DNA from 2 places in the Ochrobactrum sp. Marseille-Q0166 genome. Region 1 is predicted to be linked to the other one. Evidence: predicted binding sites of a transcription regulator. Region 1 holds the regulator's gene; the other holds the start of a gene.
What was found. Region 1 encodes PhoB, which activates phosphate uptake and scavenging genes when phosphate is short. Its sites were predicted from a motif close to TGTCATNNANCTGTCAT; they were not measured.
Positions count from the first base shown of each region.

Region 2: the regulator PhoB is predicted to act here: its motif matches at 3,707-3,723, upstream of H5024_RS03545 (inorganic diphosphatase).

Region 1 is NZ_JACJUO010000001.1:265,821-273,934, forward strand. Features, by position in the region: gene H5024_RS01220 (hypothetical protein) at 1-150, shown strand, start outside; gene H5024_RS01225 (cell wall hydrolase) at 201-1,148, opposite strand; gene phoB (phosphate regulon transcriptional regulator PhoB) at 1,780-2,466, opposite strand; gene phoU (phosphate signaling complex protein PhoU) at 2,586-3,308, opposite strand; gene pstB (phosphate ABC transporter ATP-binding protein PstB) at 3,377-4,150, opposite strand; gene pstA (phosphate ABC transporter permease PstA) at 4,213-5,529, opposite strand; gene pstC (phosphate ABC transporter permease subunit PstC) at 5,529-7,022, opposite strand; gene H5024_RS01255 (substrate-binding domain-containing protein) at 7,177-8,114, opposite strand, start outside.
Region 2 is NZ_JACJUO010000001.1:748,462-756,575, forward strand. Features, by position in the region: gene H5024_RS03535 (adenylosuccinate synthase) at 90-1,379, shown strand; gene H5024_RS03540 (transcriptional regulator) at 1,576-2,988, shown strand; gene H5024_RS03545 (inorganic diphosphatase) at 3,053-3,655, opposite strand; gene rpoH (RNA polymerase sigma factor RpoH) at 3,891-4,802, opposite strand; gene H5024_RS03555 (RluA family pseudouridine synthase) at 5,082-6,140, opposite strand; gene H5024_RS03560 (hypothetical protein) at 6,144-6,623, shown strand; tRNA gene H5024_RS03565 (tRNA-Glu) at 6,696-6,770, shown strand; gene H5024_RS03570 (linear amide C-N hydrolase) at 7,543-8,114, shown strand, end outside.

The DNA of each region.
Region 1 (8,114 bases):
AAACAGAAATCGGACGCATTTGCGAATTGCCTGATGCGGCTTGATCTCGACCGCCGCGCAGATCGTCGCGAATGGCAGAACAGAGCTGATTTCTACGACAGGCCGATGGTAATTTATCAGCCCGTTCCGGTAGCAGTGCCTGTGAAATGAAAAAAGCGCCCTCTCAAGGGCGCTTTTCAATTTCTCGTTCAACAGAATTCTCAGAGCGGCGATTCCGGGCGTTCCTGCGCGAGAAGCATTGCGCCTATGGCATCTACATGCTTCTTGTCGGCAGCATATCCCAGTGACACATTCTGTACAGATGGCGCTGTTTCACCAAAAGTCGGCTGATAACTTGCAACCTGCATCAGACCAGGCTTTTCAGCAGGTTTCACAGGAAGTGTCGCCAGTCGATCACCACGCGCCTGTGGACCGACACCACCGTTTTGCTGTGCCTCGTTGGTCTTTGCAGCTTCAGCCAAAGCGACCTGTACCGTTGGCTGAGCCTCTGGAACAGTCCCATCCTGCTGTGTCGTCACGTTATAAAACGGTCCTTCAGGCATAGAGGGCGACTGTGGCGTTGATACGTAAGCGAGATTGTAAGGCGTCTGGGGAACCGGGTTCTGCAATTCACCGTCACGACCACGCTTTTCGTAGAAAGAATTTCCACCGGCGACCAGGACATAGTGCATGTTATTATAAGGGAATTTGAGCCCCGCGGTATGGAAGAACATCGAGTTCTTCAGGGACGGATGGCGCTTACCCTTAAGCACAGCATCGGCTGCAGCCTGAACATCCGGCAGAGCCTTTGAATTCATTTTACGGGTCAGAACGCCGGGAGCGAACTGGTTCTTCTGACCGACAACGCCGCAAATCGTATCCGGATAGCTCCCTGATGCGAGGCGGTTCATAACCACCGTACCAACGGCCATCAGACCATCAGGACTCGAACGGTTCGATTCAAAGAACATCGCACGCTCGAGGCATTCCCTGTCTCTGGCGGTGTATGTGAAAGTCTTGACGCCATTGACCGTCTTGACGTGGCTGGCCGCCGTCTTTTCGGTTTTTGTCTTGGTCGTACCACTGGTCGTCGTGCAACCCGCCACCAAAAATGGTGCCGCGAGCAAACCCAGAATAACCAATGGTTTCTTTGTGGAAGCGCGCGTCAAAGGCTCAATCTCTTAATTTGCATCATTACGACCCTTAATTGATCCAGTCTGATTTCACTTCTTGAAAGCACTTCAAAAAAAGCCGCTACATCAGGCTGGCGTTCAAGCCAAATCGAACGAAAACTAAAATTCAAACGTCTTGCTAATCTTCTTGCCGTGCAAGGATTGCGGATTTTTAGGCAAAAACAAGGCAAAAAATCATATTTCAAAATCGGAGTTATTGCGGAAAACACAGCTTCAGCAACTCGAATCTCCGCTTACCCTTATGTGCTAAGCCATTCTAAATTATTAATAAATAGTTAAAGTATTTATTCAAAACTCATAAGCTGTTGATTACACGCGATTCATTTACCATACGATACGCACCATATGACTGCCTTAATTCGTTAAAGCTTTAACATCCTACTAAGCCTCAGAAATCGACTATGAAAAAACCAGAAATAATTTCGCATACAAGAACCTGCTTACCTTTGGTCAACTTTGTGAAATAATCTGTAACATCGTGTGACATGTGTGATTATGGAACCGTTTTCCCTTAAAAATTACGAATCGGAATGAGTTTTCCAATAGAAAAAAGCCCGCCGCCAGTCAGGCAACGGACCATCATCAAGCTTCGAATAATCCTAAATGATCACCCAAATGAATAGCCTGCACCGCGAACCGTGCGGATCGGATCGAGTGTACGGCCAATATTGATTGCCTTGCGCAGACGCCCCACATGGACATCGACGGTGCGGTCATCAACATAAATATCCGGTCCCCAGACGCCATCCAATAGCTGACTGCGCGAAAAGACCCGTCCCGGAGACATCATGAAATATTCGAGTAAACGGAACTCTGTCGGTCCAAGACGAATTTCTTTTTCCTTGCGATAAACACGATGCTGCTGACGGTCGAGCACAAGCTCGCCAACTTTAAGCACATGCGAGAGAACACTCGGATTGGCACGACGCAGCATGGCTTTGACGCGCGCCAGCAGTTCCGGTGTCGAAAAAGGCTTCACCACATAATCATCGGCACCAACACTCAAGCCCCGAACGCGCTCGCTTTCTTCGCCGCGCGCCGTCAGCATGATCACCGGCAGCCGCTCGGTTTCTGGCCATTGACGCAAGCGGCGGCATAGCTCGATGCCCGAAACCCCGGGCAACATCCAATCGAGAATAAGAAGGTCCGGCACGTTTTCACGCAGCGCAATCTCTGCTTCATCGCCGCGCAATATCGTATCGACGTGATATCCCTCGGCTTCGAGGTTATAGCGCAACAGCACGCTCAACGCTTCTTCGTCTTCAACCACAGCAATCTTGGGTGCCTGTGACATGCAGTGTTTCCTATAGAGTTAAGCCTGGTGGCACATGCAATTCCCCCGTTCGACCGCGTGCCGCCGCGCTTTTTTACATATTCCAATGGCTCACTGGATGGTTACAGCAAGCCATGCGTTCAGGATTTACGAGCCTCATCCACGACAATACCGTGGCTCAGATCTTCTTTCGGGCGTTCTGCAGGCATTTGAAGGCCAGTCACAATGTAATAGACCGTTTCAGCAATATTGGTGGCATGGTCGCCAATACGCTCTATGTTCTTGGCGCAGAACAGAAGATGCGTGCAGGCCGAAATGTTACGCGGGTCTTCCATCATATAGGTCAGAAGTTCGCGAAACAGCGACGTGTACATCGCGTCGATTTCATCGTCACGATCGCGGACGATATTGATCTGCTGGACTGAACGTGTCGCATAGGCGTCGAGAACGTCTTTGAGCTGCGTCAGAGCAAGCTCTGCCAAGGTTTCAAGTCCCCGGTAAAGCTTGCCCGGTTGACGCGATTCCGAAACGGCGGCAACGCGCTTGGCAATATTCTTGCCGAGATCCCCTACACGCTCCAGATCGGCTGAAATACGGATGGAGCCAATGATTTCCCGCAAATCAACCGCCATTGGCTGACGCTTGGCGATGATCATTACGGCCTTGTCATCAATCTCGCGCTCGCTTGCATCGAGGATGAGATCGTCGGAGATAACCCGCTGCGCCAATGCGTTGTCGGCATTGACAATCGCCGCAACAGATTGCTCGACCATGCGTTCCGCATGACCGCCCATTTCGGCAATCTTGTGGGTTAGGAACTGAAGTTCTTCGTCGTATGCGCTAACAGTATGCTGAGACGCCATGATGGACCTCTGATTAAAAATGCAGGAAGCGGAACCACCGTCGGTTCGCGCCTTTGCCAAAATATTGTTTAGCCAAAACGACCAGTGATGTAGTCCTGCGTGCGCTTTTCTGTCGGCGCTGTGAACATCACGTCGGTGTCGCCAACTTCCACCAGATTGCCCAGATGGAACATGGCGGTACGCTGTGAAACACGTGCAGCCTGCTGCATCGAGTGGGTCACGATGACGATGGTATAGTTCTGACGCAGCTCGTCGATCAGCTCTTCGACCTTGGCCGTTGCAATCGGATCGAGTGCCGAGCAAGGTTCATCCATGAGGATCACTTCAGGGCTGACCGCAATCGCACGCGCAATGCACAGACGTTGCTGCTGACCGCCGGACAGGCCGGTTCCAGCATCGTGCAGGCGATCCTTCACCTCTTCAAAAAGACTGGCCTTCTTCAGGCTTGTGACAACGATTTCTTCGAGGTCTGTCTTATTACGAGCCAGTCCATGAATACGTGGGCCATAGGCCACGTTTTCAAAAATGGATTTTGGAAATGGGTTTGGCTTTTGGAACACCATACCAACGCGGGCCCGCAGTTCAACGACATCAATCTTCGGATCATAGATGTCTTCATTGTCGAGCGTAATCTTGCCGGTGATACGACAGCCTTCGATTGTATCGTTCATCCGGTTGAGCGAACGAAGGAAGGTGGATTTGCCACAACCAGAAGGGCCGATCAATGCTGTCACCATCTTTTCCGGTACGTCCAGATCGACTTCAAACAGAGCCTGTTTTTCGCCATAGAACACACAGACCTTGTCGCCACGCATTTTGATCGAAGGGGCGTTGGTGTTCATTTTTTCTCCTACGGCTTTTTCGAGAGATCTTTCGGTCATGAGATTCATCATTTCTCTCCCGTTTACCAGCGGCGCTCAAAGCGGCGGCGCAGAATAATTGCTGCAATGTTCATAACTGCCAGGAACAGGAGCAAGACGATAATAGCGCCTGATGTCCGTTCTACAAAGGCACGCTCGGCTTCATTAGCCCACATGAAAATCTGCACAGGCAGAGCCGTAGCAGGATCCATTGGGGTTGCAGGCATATTGGCAACGAAAGCCACCATGCCGATCAGTAGTAGCGGTGCGGTTTCACCCAGCGCTTGGGCAAGGCCGATAATCGTTCCGGTCAGAATGCCGGGGGCTGCGAGTGGCAGCACGTGGTGGAACACCATCTGCGTTTTCGATGCGCCAAGACCAAGCGCGGCAGAACGAATTGATGGCGGCACAGCACGAAGTGCAGAGCGTGTCGCAATGATGATGGTTGGAAGCGTCATCAGTGTCAGCACCAGACCACCAACGATAGACGCCGAACGCGGCAGATTGAAGAAATTGATGAACACCGCAAGCCCAAGCAAACCGAAAACAATCGATGGCACAGCAGCGAGATTGTTAATGTTGACTTCAATGAGGTCAGTCAGGCGGTTCTTCTTGGCATATTCTTCAAGATAGATTGAAGCGGCCACGCCGATTGGCAGGGCGAGCACCAGCACAATCATCATCATGTAGAAAGAACCAACCAGCGCAACACCCAGACCCGCGGTTTCAGGACGGCTCGAAGCGCCATTCGTGAAAAGACCCCAGTTGAAAGCTTCCCTCATCATGCCTTCATCGGTCAGGGTCTTGATCCAGGCAAACTGGCGGTCCGAAACCTTACGGTTTGCTTCCGGAACTGCGACATCGATCTGGCCCTTATAGGCAGAATCAATATCAGCGGCAGCGAGTACGGGAACGATCTGCGTTGTGCCAATCAGTGATGGATTATCCATCACCATCTGGCGCAGCTGAACACGCACACCATCCGAGAAAAAGCGTCCGACTTCACGCATTTCTGCTCGATTTGATGTCGGAACACCGAGCTTTTCAGCCAAAGCGTTACGCACCAGAAGTGGATAATTGGCGGTGATGAGCACATTCGGATCTGTTGCCAGTTTATTGCCCGGATCGATAACTTGTGCGTCAAGCTTGACCGGCAAATAGATTGTCGTCTGTCCGAAAGCTGTATAGCCCTTCGAGAAAACTGAAAACAAAAGCGCGCATAGAAAGAACACACCTATCGCAATGGCGACCACGCCATAGAGACGGAAGCGACGTTCAGCAGCGTAGCGACGCTTGATCCCGATATCGCGGCGCTGGGGCTTTGGTACCGCCGTGCCGGCATTGAGAGTTGAATCGGACATTATTCGTACTGCTCCCGGTACTTGCGGACGATATAGAGCGCAAAGATGTTCATAATCAGCGTCAGAACGAAGAGGGTGATACCCAACGCAAAGGCAACCAGCGTCTGCGGCGAGTCAAATTCAAGATCCCCCGTGAGCTGACTGACAATTTTCACAGTAATCGTCGTCATTGCTTCAAAGGGATTGGCGGAGAGACGTGCTGCAACGCCAGCTGCAAGAACCACAATCATGGTTTCACCAATCGCACGCGAGGCCGTCATCAGTAATGCACCGACAATGCCCGGAAGGGCTGCTGGCAGAACAACACGTTTGATTGTTTCAGAGCGCGTTGCGCCAAGACCAAGTGAGCCATCGCGGAGTGAACCGGGAACCGCTGTTATAATGTCGTCGGAAAGCGATGACACAAATGGGATCAGCATCACGCCCATTACAAGGCCAGCAGTCAGCACACTCTGCGCCATAATGAAACCCTGACCGCCAGCAATGGCAGCCGAAAGATCACGCAGGAACGGACCAACCGTTATCAATGCGAAGAAACCGTAAACAATAGTGGGGATACCAGCCAGAAGTTCAAGCACGGGCTTAACGACAGTACGAACACGCGGCGATGCATATTCGGCCATATAGATTGCCGAGAAAAGACCGACCGGCACCGCAAACAGCATGGCAACAAAAGCAATGTAAAGTGTGCCAGCCAAAAGGGGGATCAGCCCGAACTGTCCGACTTCACCACCTGAACCGGCAGCTGCAAAGCGTGGGTCCCAGACCGTCCCAAAGAAGAAGTCCATCGGGGCAACCGACTGGAAGAAGCTCACTGTCTGGAACAGAACAGAGAACACGATGCCGATAGTTGTGAGAATTGCGATACCGGATGCAGCGATCAACCCCCAAAGAACAATGCGCTCGACATTGTTGCGTGCACGTGTGCGGCGCTTGATGCCGGAAAGACCGAAAATCAGGCCAGCAACCGCAATAACCAGGGCAATTGCGCTGCCAACGGTGTGGGAAACCTTACTCGCTTTATCAAGGAACAGAGCAACCGGGACCATATAGTCCTGACCTTCTGTTGCAAGCGCCACGCCTTTTGAGCCGAGAACATCACGCGCTTCCTTGTAAGTCTGCGGGAAACTGCCGATTTCAGCCGGCGTCAGCTTTTGTATACCATCAGAAAGACTGCGGATCATGCTGAGCTGCAGACTCCGCTCAGAATATGAACCATCTTCAACGGCGACAGGCATGCGTGCTGTCGCGGTGTGATCCAGATAAACGGATGTGCCAACTGCCCAGACTGCCAGAAAAAGCACAGCAGGCAATGCGGAAACGAGGAAAACCCACCAACCATGATAAAGTGGGCGGGAATGCATTTTCTCTGCGCTTGAGCCTGCAGATTTGGCAGGTTGCGCCTTATCAATTGCAACGGCGCGCTGACGACCTATGAAAAATCCGATCAGTCCGATTGCAACGACACTGACGAGAACCAGAAAGAAGGACATTCAATTTCCCCGGTTGCCCCTAAAAATGCGAAAGCAGCCAGAACTGCAAAATGTGCAGCAAACCGCTTCCACGCGAATGCGCTTGTCTTATAGAACACGCGCGAAAGAGAAAGAACGCGGGGTGTAATGATCCCCACGTTCCACAGATCAAACCTTACTTGACAGCAATAACCTTGCCTTCAGTAAAGGAAGCGCGCTGTGCTTCACGTTCTGCATCTGGAGCTGGCACCAGACCATATTCAGCAAGCGGGCCGTCCGGGCCGACCATCTGCTCGGACAGGAAGAAATCTACATATTCCTTAAGACCCGGAATAACGCCGAGATGTGCCTTCTTTACATAGAAGAACAGCGGGCGCGAAACCGGATATTCACCCGAAGCAACGGTTTCAGCCGTTGGCGTCACACCATTAACAGTTGCAACCTTGAGCTTGTCAGCATTGTTTTCGAAGAAGTAGAGGCCGAAAACGCCAACGCCCTGCTTGTTGGAACCGATGCGAGCCAGCGTTTCGCTGTAATCGCCATCGATATCGACAGCCTTGCCGTCTTTACGGACAGCGATACAGGCAGCAGCTGAAGCTTTGTCATCGAGACCAGTCTTCTTGATTTCTTCAAGAGCGCCCGATGCTTTGCAACCGTCAGCCAGCAGTTTTTCTTCAAAAACTTCACGTGTACCGTGCTTCTCGCCAGGAATATAGGCTGCAATGTCCCAATCCGGCAGGTCTGCATTGACCTGGTTCCATTTGCTGTTTGGATTGTCCACAAGCTTGCCATCGACGATAACCTTCGCAGCAAGTGCCTTATAAAGGTCTACCGGAGTGAGCTTCCAATCCGGGCCATTTACGTCGGTCGCAAAAACGATACCATCATAACCGAAACGGACTTCCTGAACGTCCTTCACGCCAGCACCGATGCAAGATTTGAGTTCGCTGTCCTTCATGGCGCGCGACGCATTGGCGATATCAATGGTGTTTTCACCAACGCCTTTGCAGAACTCCTTGATACCTGCGCCCGAGCCGCCCGATTCAATAACCGGCGTCTTGAAGTTAGGATAGGTTTCGCCAAATGTTTCACCAACGATCTTTGCATAAGGCA
Region 2 (8,114 bases), 480 kb from region 1:
GGATCAGCACCTCGCGTCAAACTGTCGGGGCTGCTTGCGATCCTTGGGTTATATTGACGGCTGAGATGCCGTACCGAGGAGTTTTCTCAATGGCGAATGTAGTTGTCGTCGGGTCGCAATGGGGCGACGAGGGCAAGGGAAAGATCGTGGACTGGTTGTCCGAGCGCGCCGATGTGATCGTGCGCTATCAGGGCGGTCATAACGCGGGTCATACGCTTGTCATCGATGGCGTCAGCTACAAGCTTTCGCTTCTGCCATCCGGCCTTGTACGCGGCAAACTGAGCGTGATCGGCAATGGTGTTGTGGTTGACCCGCATCATTTCGTCATGGAAGTCGAAAAGCTGCGCGGCCAGGGCATCGAAATCACCCCTGAAGTTCTGCGCATCGCAGAAAATGCACCGCTTATTCTGTCCGTTCATCGCGAACTGGATGCAATGCGTGAAGGCGCTACCGAAGGTCTCAAGATCGGCACCACCAAGCGTGGTATCGGCCCTGCATATGAAGACAAGGTTGGCCGTCGCGCGATCCGGGTCATCGATCTGACCGAGCCGGACACCTTAGAGCCAAAGGTTGAGCGCCTGCTTGCTCACCACAATCTGCTGCGTCGCGGCATGGGCCTTGAGGAAATCGCGGTTGCGACCATTCTTGAAGAGCTGACCTCGGTTGCAGACAAGATTCTCCCTTATATCGATCAGGTCTGGCGCGTTCTCGACGAACGTCGCAAGGCTGGCGACCGCATCCTTTTCGAAGGTGCGCAGGGCGCACTTCTTGATAACGACCACGGCACCTATCCGTTCGTCACCTCGTCCAACACTGTTGCCGGTCAGGCCGCTGCCGGTTCGGGCCTTGGTCCGACAGCAATCGGTTATGTTCTCGGCATTACCAAGGCTTATACCACCCGCGTTGGTGAAGGTCCGTTCCCGACCGAACTCAACGATGAAATCGGTGAATTCCTTGGTACCAAGGGCCATGAATTTGGCGTGGTAACAGGTCGTAAGCGTCGTTGTGGCTGGTTCGATGCCGTTATCGTTCGTCAGACGGTTCGCACTTCCGGCATCACCGGTATTGCGCTGACCAAGCTCGATGTTCTCGACGGTCTTGAGGAAATCAAGATCTGCGTGGCCTACGAACTCGATGGCAAGCGTATCGACTATCTGCCATCTTCAATGGGTGCGCAGGCCCGCGTGAAGCCGATTTATGAAACGCTGCCGGGCTGGTCGGAAACGACAGCTGGTGCGCGTTCGTGGAACGATCTTCCAGCGCAGGCTGTCAAATATGTCCGCCACATCGAAGAGCTGATCGGCGCGCCGGTTGCAATGCTCTCGACGAGCCCGGAACGTGAAGACACGATCCTTGTCACCGATCCATTCCATGATTGATTGATCGGGACTCCGGTTCTGATAACATAAAACACCCGGTTTGCCGTCATGGCGGACCGGGTGTTTTTTAAGATTTTTTCGCGATCATTTTGAAAGCGTTCACTTAATCGTTGCCGCAACCTTTGCTTTCCATCGATTATTGTGATTATTGAGATATTTACTGCATTTCGAACTCGCGGAAACTGGGTAAAACGGCATGGCGGATTTTGTAGCGGTTCTGAAAAAGACAATTGATGCGCAGGCAGACAAATCGCCTGAGCTGCGTCAGCGTGTCTATGCAAAAGCACGTGCGACGATTGAACAGAAGCTTGTGACGGCGAACGCCTCGCAAGTTGTGGCTGTTCGCCAGCGCAAAATCCTCGAGGATGCTATTGAAGAAGTTGAAGCCTTTTATGCGCCTCCAGCTTCCACGCCGCCCCTTGACGAGCCCCAGACTGATCCGCTCGAAGAGTTTCTGCACGAATCAACGCGTGCGGCAAACATGCCTTCTCATGCAGACCGCGAACCGCAGATTGCGACTGAGCACCACTACTCTGACCGCGATTACGAGCGCGAAGAAGAAACATCGCAGGCTCAGCACGCTCGTCGCGATGATTGGGGTGTCGAGCGCGAGCCGGATCATACGGACGATAAGACTTTTTCACGCCGCAGCGAATATGTAGAACGCAGCAGCCCGAAACAAAAGCGTTCTTCTACAGGCCTGATTATTGGCCTAGTTGTTGTGCTTGCCCTTGGTGCTGGCGGTTATGTTGCTTGGAGTAACAAGGACAAACTTCAGGAACTGGCATCAAGTCTTGGCCGCAGCGATGCACCGGCCAGCGGTGACAGTGGTACGACGCAGCAGCCTGAACAGCAGGTGCCACCGGCCGGACAGACTGCGGGTGCTGACCAGCCACAGACGCCACCTGAAGAACAGAAGATGACTCAACGTCTGATGCCGGACGGCAGCGAGACAGACGAAGGTCCAGCCGGTGGACAGGCCAGCCTCGGTGAGGGGAAATCTACCGCTGCCTCAACGCCGGGTGCAGAACAGACCAATTCACCGAACCAGCCACAAAGTCAGCAGGCTGTTGCCGTTGGCCAACAGGCGCTTCTTTATGAGGAACGCGGTGGTACGGAAACGGGGTCGGTAGAGCGTGGAACCGTCGTCTGGTCGGAAATTGAGGAAAGCCCAAGCGAGGGTGAACCTGCTGCGCCTGCAATTCGTGGTACGATCACGATGCCGGATACCAAGGCCGAGCTTAAGCTGACGATTCGCAAAAATACCGACCAGTCCATTCCCGCCAGCCATCTGATTGAGATGGTATTCACTGTGCCAGATGACTTTGCTGGAGGTGCCGTTGATAACGTCCAGCGTATCACATTCAAAGATACGGAACAGGCAGCTGGTAATCCACTGATTGCTGTACCTTCCAAGATAGCGGACAACTTCTTCATTATCTGGCTAAATGACGCAAAGACCGCACAGGATACCAATCTTTCTCTGATGCGCCGTTTGCAGTGGATCGATATTCCGATCTCTTATCGCAACGGGCGGCGCGCTCTGATCAGCCTTGAAAAGGGCATTCCGGGCGAGAAAGTCTTCAATGACGTTCTGGGTGCGAGCTAAACGACACGAAATAGCAAAAAGGCCGCTTTGAGCGGCCTTTTTGTTTCAGCGATATATAGCTTGATTATTTCTTTTCAGAAAAAGCCTTGATGGCTTTGGCCACTTCGTTTGCTGCAGTTTCAGCAGTATCGAAGCCGCGGAGTTCGACCGCTTTCCGGCCTTCAGGCAATTGTTTGTAAACGCGGAAAAAAGCTTCAAGGCGCTGCTGCTCGATCTTTGGCAGATCAGCAATCTCCTTGATATTGTCGTAGGTTGGGTCGATTTTAGAGGTCGGGACAGCGACGATCTTGTCGTCCGTTTCACCACCGTCGATCATCTTGAGAACGCCGATTGGACGAACCTTGATGATTGCACCCGGAACGATTGGTTCGCGGGTGTAGACGAGCGCGTCAAGCGGATCGCCGTCGCCTGCCAGCGTGCTGGTTATGGAGCCGTAATTGGCTGGATAAACGACCGGCATCGACTGATAGCGATCGACGATGATGTGGCCGGTCTTGTCGTTGATTTCGTACTTGGTGAAGCTGCCTTGTGGAATTTCAATGGCAGTGAAGAATTCTTTTCCGTCCTGCTCTTTCTGAGGGTAGTCCAGATAGGAGACATATTCAGACGCAGATACAGCGGTTGCAGCAGTCAGAGCGAGCATTGCAGCAAGCAGGAGCTTTTTCATGGGAGACCTTCAGGTTTCGGTGAAACACCTCACGTTGCCTAAAGCCATTCCATTACAGTTATTTGACGTTTTTTTATCGGTTGGATGACAGGTTGCATCGGACGACGCTCCCGTGGATCAAAATGCGATTTCGTCTCAAAATCAGGCGATATCTTTCTTGAGACTCTTCAAAAGCAAACTGCCGCAAAACGGTTTCCCACTTTGCGGCAGTAGATGGGGCTGAAGAACATCAGTTTCAGGCGTGAGCTTCTTCAACATGGTTCAAAGCCTTCTGCTGCTTGAAAGCTGCAGCCTTGACGGCAGCCTGTACTTTTTCAAAGGCCCGCACTTCGATCTGGCGCACGCGTTCACGGCTGATGCCAAATTCACCGGAAAGGTCTTCCAGCGTCATTGGATCTTCCGAAAGGCGGCGGGCTTCAAAGATGCGACGTTCACGCTCGTTGAGCGTGTCCATGGCCTGTTCAAGCAGCGAGCGGCGGCTTTCCAGTTCGTCCTGTTCAATTAGAATCTGTTCCTGACTGCTGCTGTCGTCCACGAGCCAATCCTGCCATTCGCCCGATTCACCTTCGGCTGCGCGCAGCGGCGCATTAAGCGAAGCGTCGCCCGACAGACGGCGGTTCATGGAGACCACTTCGTCTTCGCTAACCTTCAGCTTGGTCGCAATCTGCTTGACCTGATCCGGGTTGAGATCCCCATCGTCAAGCGCCTGAATTTTGCTCTTCATCTTGCGCAGATTGAAGAACAGGCGTTTCTGATTGGCAGTCGTACCCATCTTCACAAGGCTCCACGAGCGCAGGATATATTCCTGGATCGAAGCCTTGATCCACCACATTGCATATGTGGCCAGGCGGAAGCCGCGTTCCGGTTCAAAGCGCTTGACTGCCTGCATCAGGCCGACATTGCCTTCGGAGATGACCTCGCCTATTGGCAAGCCATAACCGCGATAGCCCATTGCAATCTTTGCGACGAGGCGAAGATGGCTAGTCACCAGCTTATGTGCAGCTTTCGGATCAGTATGTTCGTGATAGCGCTTCGCCAGCATGTATTCTTCCTGCGGCTGAAGCATTGGAAAGCGGCGAATTTCTTCCAGATAACGGGTTAGACCACCGTCACCAGATGTAATGCTAGGGAGATTAACCTGGGCCATAAAGCACCCTCCTTTATAATTTCAGGTTCCCTTTTGGCGAACCTGTCACGCTGGCTGCCTCCTGCACTTCCAACGTGAGCTTACATATATAGGGATGATTTTGGCGAAAACACGATCTCTGACCTCATGAAACAATGTGTCACTAGAATGTGAACATTTGTCCAATCCAGAGAAGATTCCCTGTAGGGCCGTGACCTGCTGGGAGATAGTGTTTCCGCCCCCTAAGCCTCGCTTTTACAAGCTCATTCATGCTGTCTGAAACTGTTAGAACTTACATCATTATATAGAGTGCTGGCGAAAATTTTCCAGAAGCTGCTCCATATCTTCGGGCACGTCTGCCTCAAAGCGCATAATTTCTTCCGTCGTTGGATGGGTGAATGCCAGCAAAAAGGCATGAAGCGCCTGACGATGGAAGCCTTGCACCGCGTTTTTCAGTGGCTCGGGCAGTTTGTTAGCCTTGGTTTTGTAAGCGCTGCCATAATCCATGTCGCCGACGAGCGGATGGCCGATATGCGCCATGTGGACACGGATCTGGTGCGTGCGCCCGGTCTCAAGCCGGCATTCGACGAGTGATGCCAAGGCCGTCGCATCTTCACGCGGTGCGAATTTTTCAATTGTCGAATAATGGGTGACGGCATGGCGCGCATCGTCACGTTCTTCGTTGACGACAGCCTGTTTGGTGCGGTCGCGATGCGAACGGCCAAGATGGGCATCGATATAGCCTTGTGGGCGTTCGGTCATGCCCCAGACGAGCGCGAGATAGGCGCGTTCCAGATCGCCCGTCCGTCCATGATCTGCGAACTGCTCGCTTAGATGGCGATGGGAGTGATCATTTTTGGCGACTACCATGACACCGCTGGTATCCTTGTCGAGACGGTGAACGATACCGGGACGGCGGATTCCCCCGATGCCGGACAAGCTATCGCCACAATGATATATGAGGGCATTGACGAGCGTTCCCGTCCAGTTGCCGTTACCCGGATGGACAACAAGTCCTGCGGGCTTGTTGATGACGATGAGATCATCGTCTTCGTAGAGAATATCCAGCGGGATGTTCTCGCCTTGCGGTTCGGCTGGTTCAGGCTCTGGCAGCACGATGGTAATCTTCATACCTTCGCGCAGCTTTTGCTTTGCACCGCTGGCGGGAGCACCATCGAGGGTCACGTGACCTTCAGCAATCAGGGACTGGACGCGACTGCGGGAGAGTTCCGGCCCCAATGCTGCGGACAGCCACTGGTCTAATCTTTTGCCCGCAGCATCGAGATCGGCAATTAGTTCTTTCAATTGTCTCTTCCCTTCGTTATCACGCGCCCACGCGGGAGCATGAACCGGAGTCATTTAATGCAGGATCCACACTATCCGAGATATCAGAATCAACAAGATTCGGGATATCAGGACTATCAGCAGGGCTATTATCCGGAACAACAACAGCCCGAACCCCCGCTTGATCCAGCGATGGAGAAAGTTCGTCGCAAGATGATCCGTCTGCTTGCGGTGTCCATCGGTGTCATGCTGATTGGTCTTATGGCTGTGCTTGTCGCCGTTGTCTACAAGATCAATCGTGCGCCTGATACCACCGAGACCGAAGTGGCACGATCAGACATTCCGGGACAGGTTGTTGCACCTGTTAAGCCTGAGCCTCCAAAACTGATTGAATCACAGATTGATCTGACGCCAGGCACGCGCCTGTTATCGCAGAGTCTGTCTGGTGATCAGCTTTCGCTTGAAACGCTTTTGCCGGATGGCGGCACGGAACTTATTATTTATGATTACCGTGAATCGCGCATTCTCGGGCGCATCAAGCTTGGTAATGTTGAATAGATTTGAATGTGGGCGGCAGAAAAGCTGCCCTTTTCATTTGGGGAATGGCACTTTATATTAAAAGCGCTTCATGCGCCCATCGTCTAGCGGTCAGGACGGCGCCCTCTCACGGCGCAAACAGGGGTTCGATTCCCCTTGGGCGTACCAACATCTTGAATAGACGGGTTTTATCCACAAAAGCTGGCTTATGGCTGAGCGCACAGGCGACCTATCTGTCATCGCAATGCCGACGGATGGTAGGCTCGGGGCGAATATTTGATCCATTACCTGTCCCAATAATGGTATCCACATTGATTACCGGATGCCCAGTTGCCCTGTTTGCGGCTTGGCTCAGACGCTTTTAGAACGCGTTTCGATCTGACGGACCTAGATCGGCGACCTAAGTTTTTATTTATCGCGCATCGTTTTCTGATCGAAGCGCGGACAGAGAACAGTTCGGTGGCCTGGTTTCTCTGCAAGGGCGCCTCACCCTTTTCGGGATGCGCTCCAATTCAAGCCCAGTTTTTGCTGATTGATTCCAGAGTGCTCGTTCCAACAAGTCGCTTTGCTTCGCAGTTATCCCTTTCAGGAGTGATTGAATGCGATTAAGCGTAGATGGCATATTGCCGAAATGGGGTCGGAGAATGATCGCAGCTTATATTGGATCTGCTTTGTTGAGTGCAGGTGTTTATTTCTCGTTGAGACGCAAATCGCCAAAGATACGCGTAAGGATCCCTCTAAGTATCTTCTTTTTGTTATGTGCGGTCTTTACGATCTGGTTTATCCAAACCGGCGGTGATTACGGTATTATGGGAAAGAACGGCATTGATCCGGATTGGGCGCATCAATAGAGTATAGCGACATATTTCGCTTAGCTCATGTGCCTGTAACAAAGCCCTGCCGATACGATATCCCGTTAATCGATGAATAGGTGTCCAAGATGTCACGCTTCACACGTATCCTTGCCGTGCTCACCGCAGCGACTGCGCTAATGACGGCAGAAGTCCAGGCCTGCACGCGGATTGTCTATCATGGGGAGGCCGGGCGCATTCTTACTGGCCGCAATATGGATTTCAAAGATCCAATGGTAAGTAATTTCTGGGTTTTCCCGCGCGGAATGAAGCGTAATGGCGAAGCAGGCTCCCGCTCGATGGAGTGGACTTCGAAATACGGCAGCCTTGCCGTGTCGGGTTATGATATCTCGACGGTCGATGGCTTGAATGAAGCCGGCCTCAATGCAAGCCTGTTATGGCTGAATGCAACGCAGTTTCCGAAAGACGATGATGCGACGCCGCGAATGTCGCTGGCAATATGGGCGCAATTCTATCTCGATCAGTTTCCAACTGTTGCTGAGGCAATAGAATATACACGCAGCCATCCGTTCCAGGTCGTGAGCGGCGAAGTTCCTGGTCGTCCGGGCAGTCTTGCTCCCCTCCATCTCACACTTTCTGACGCTTCTGGCGACAGCGCTGTTTTGGAATGGATTGGCGGGGAATTGAAAATCTATCATGA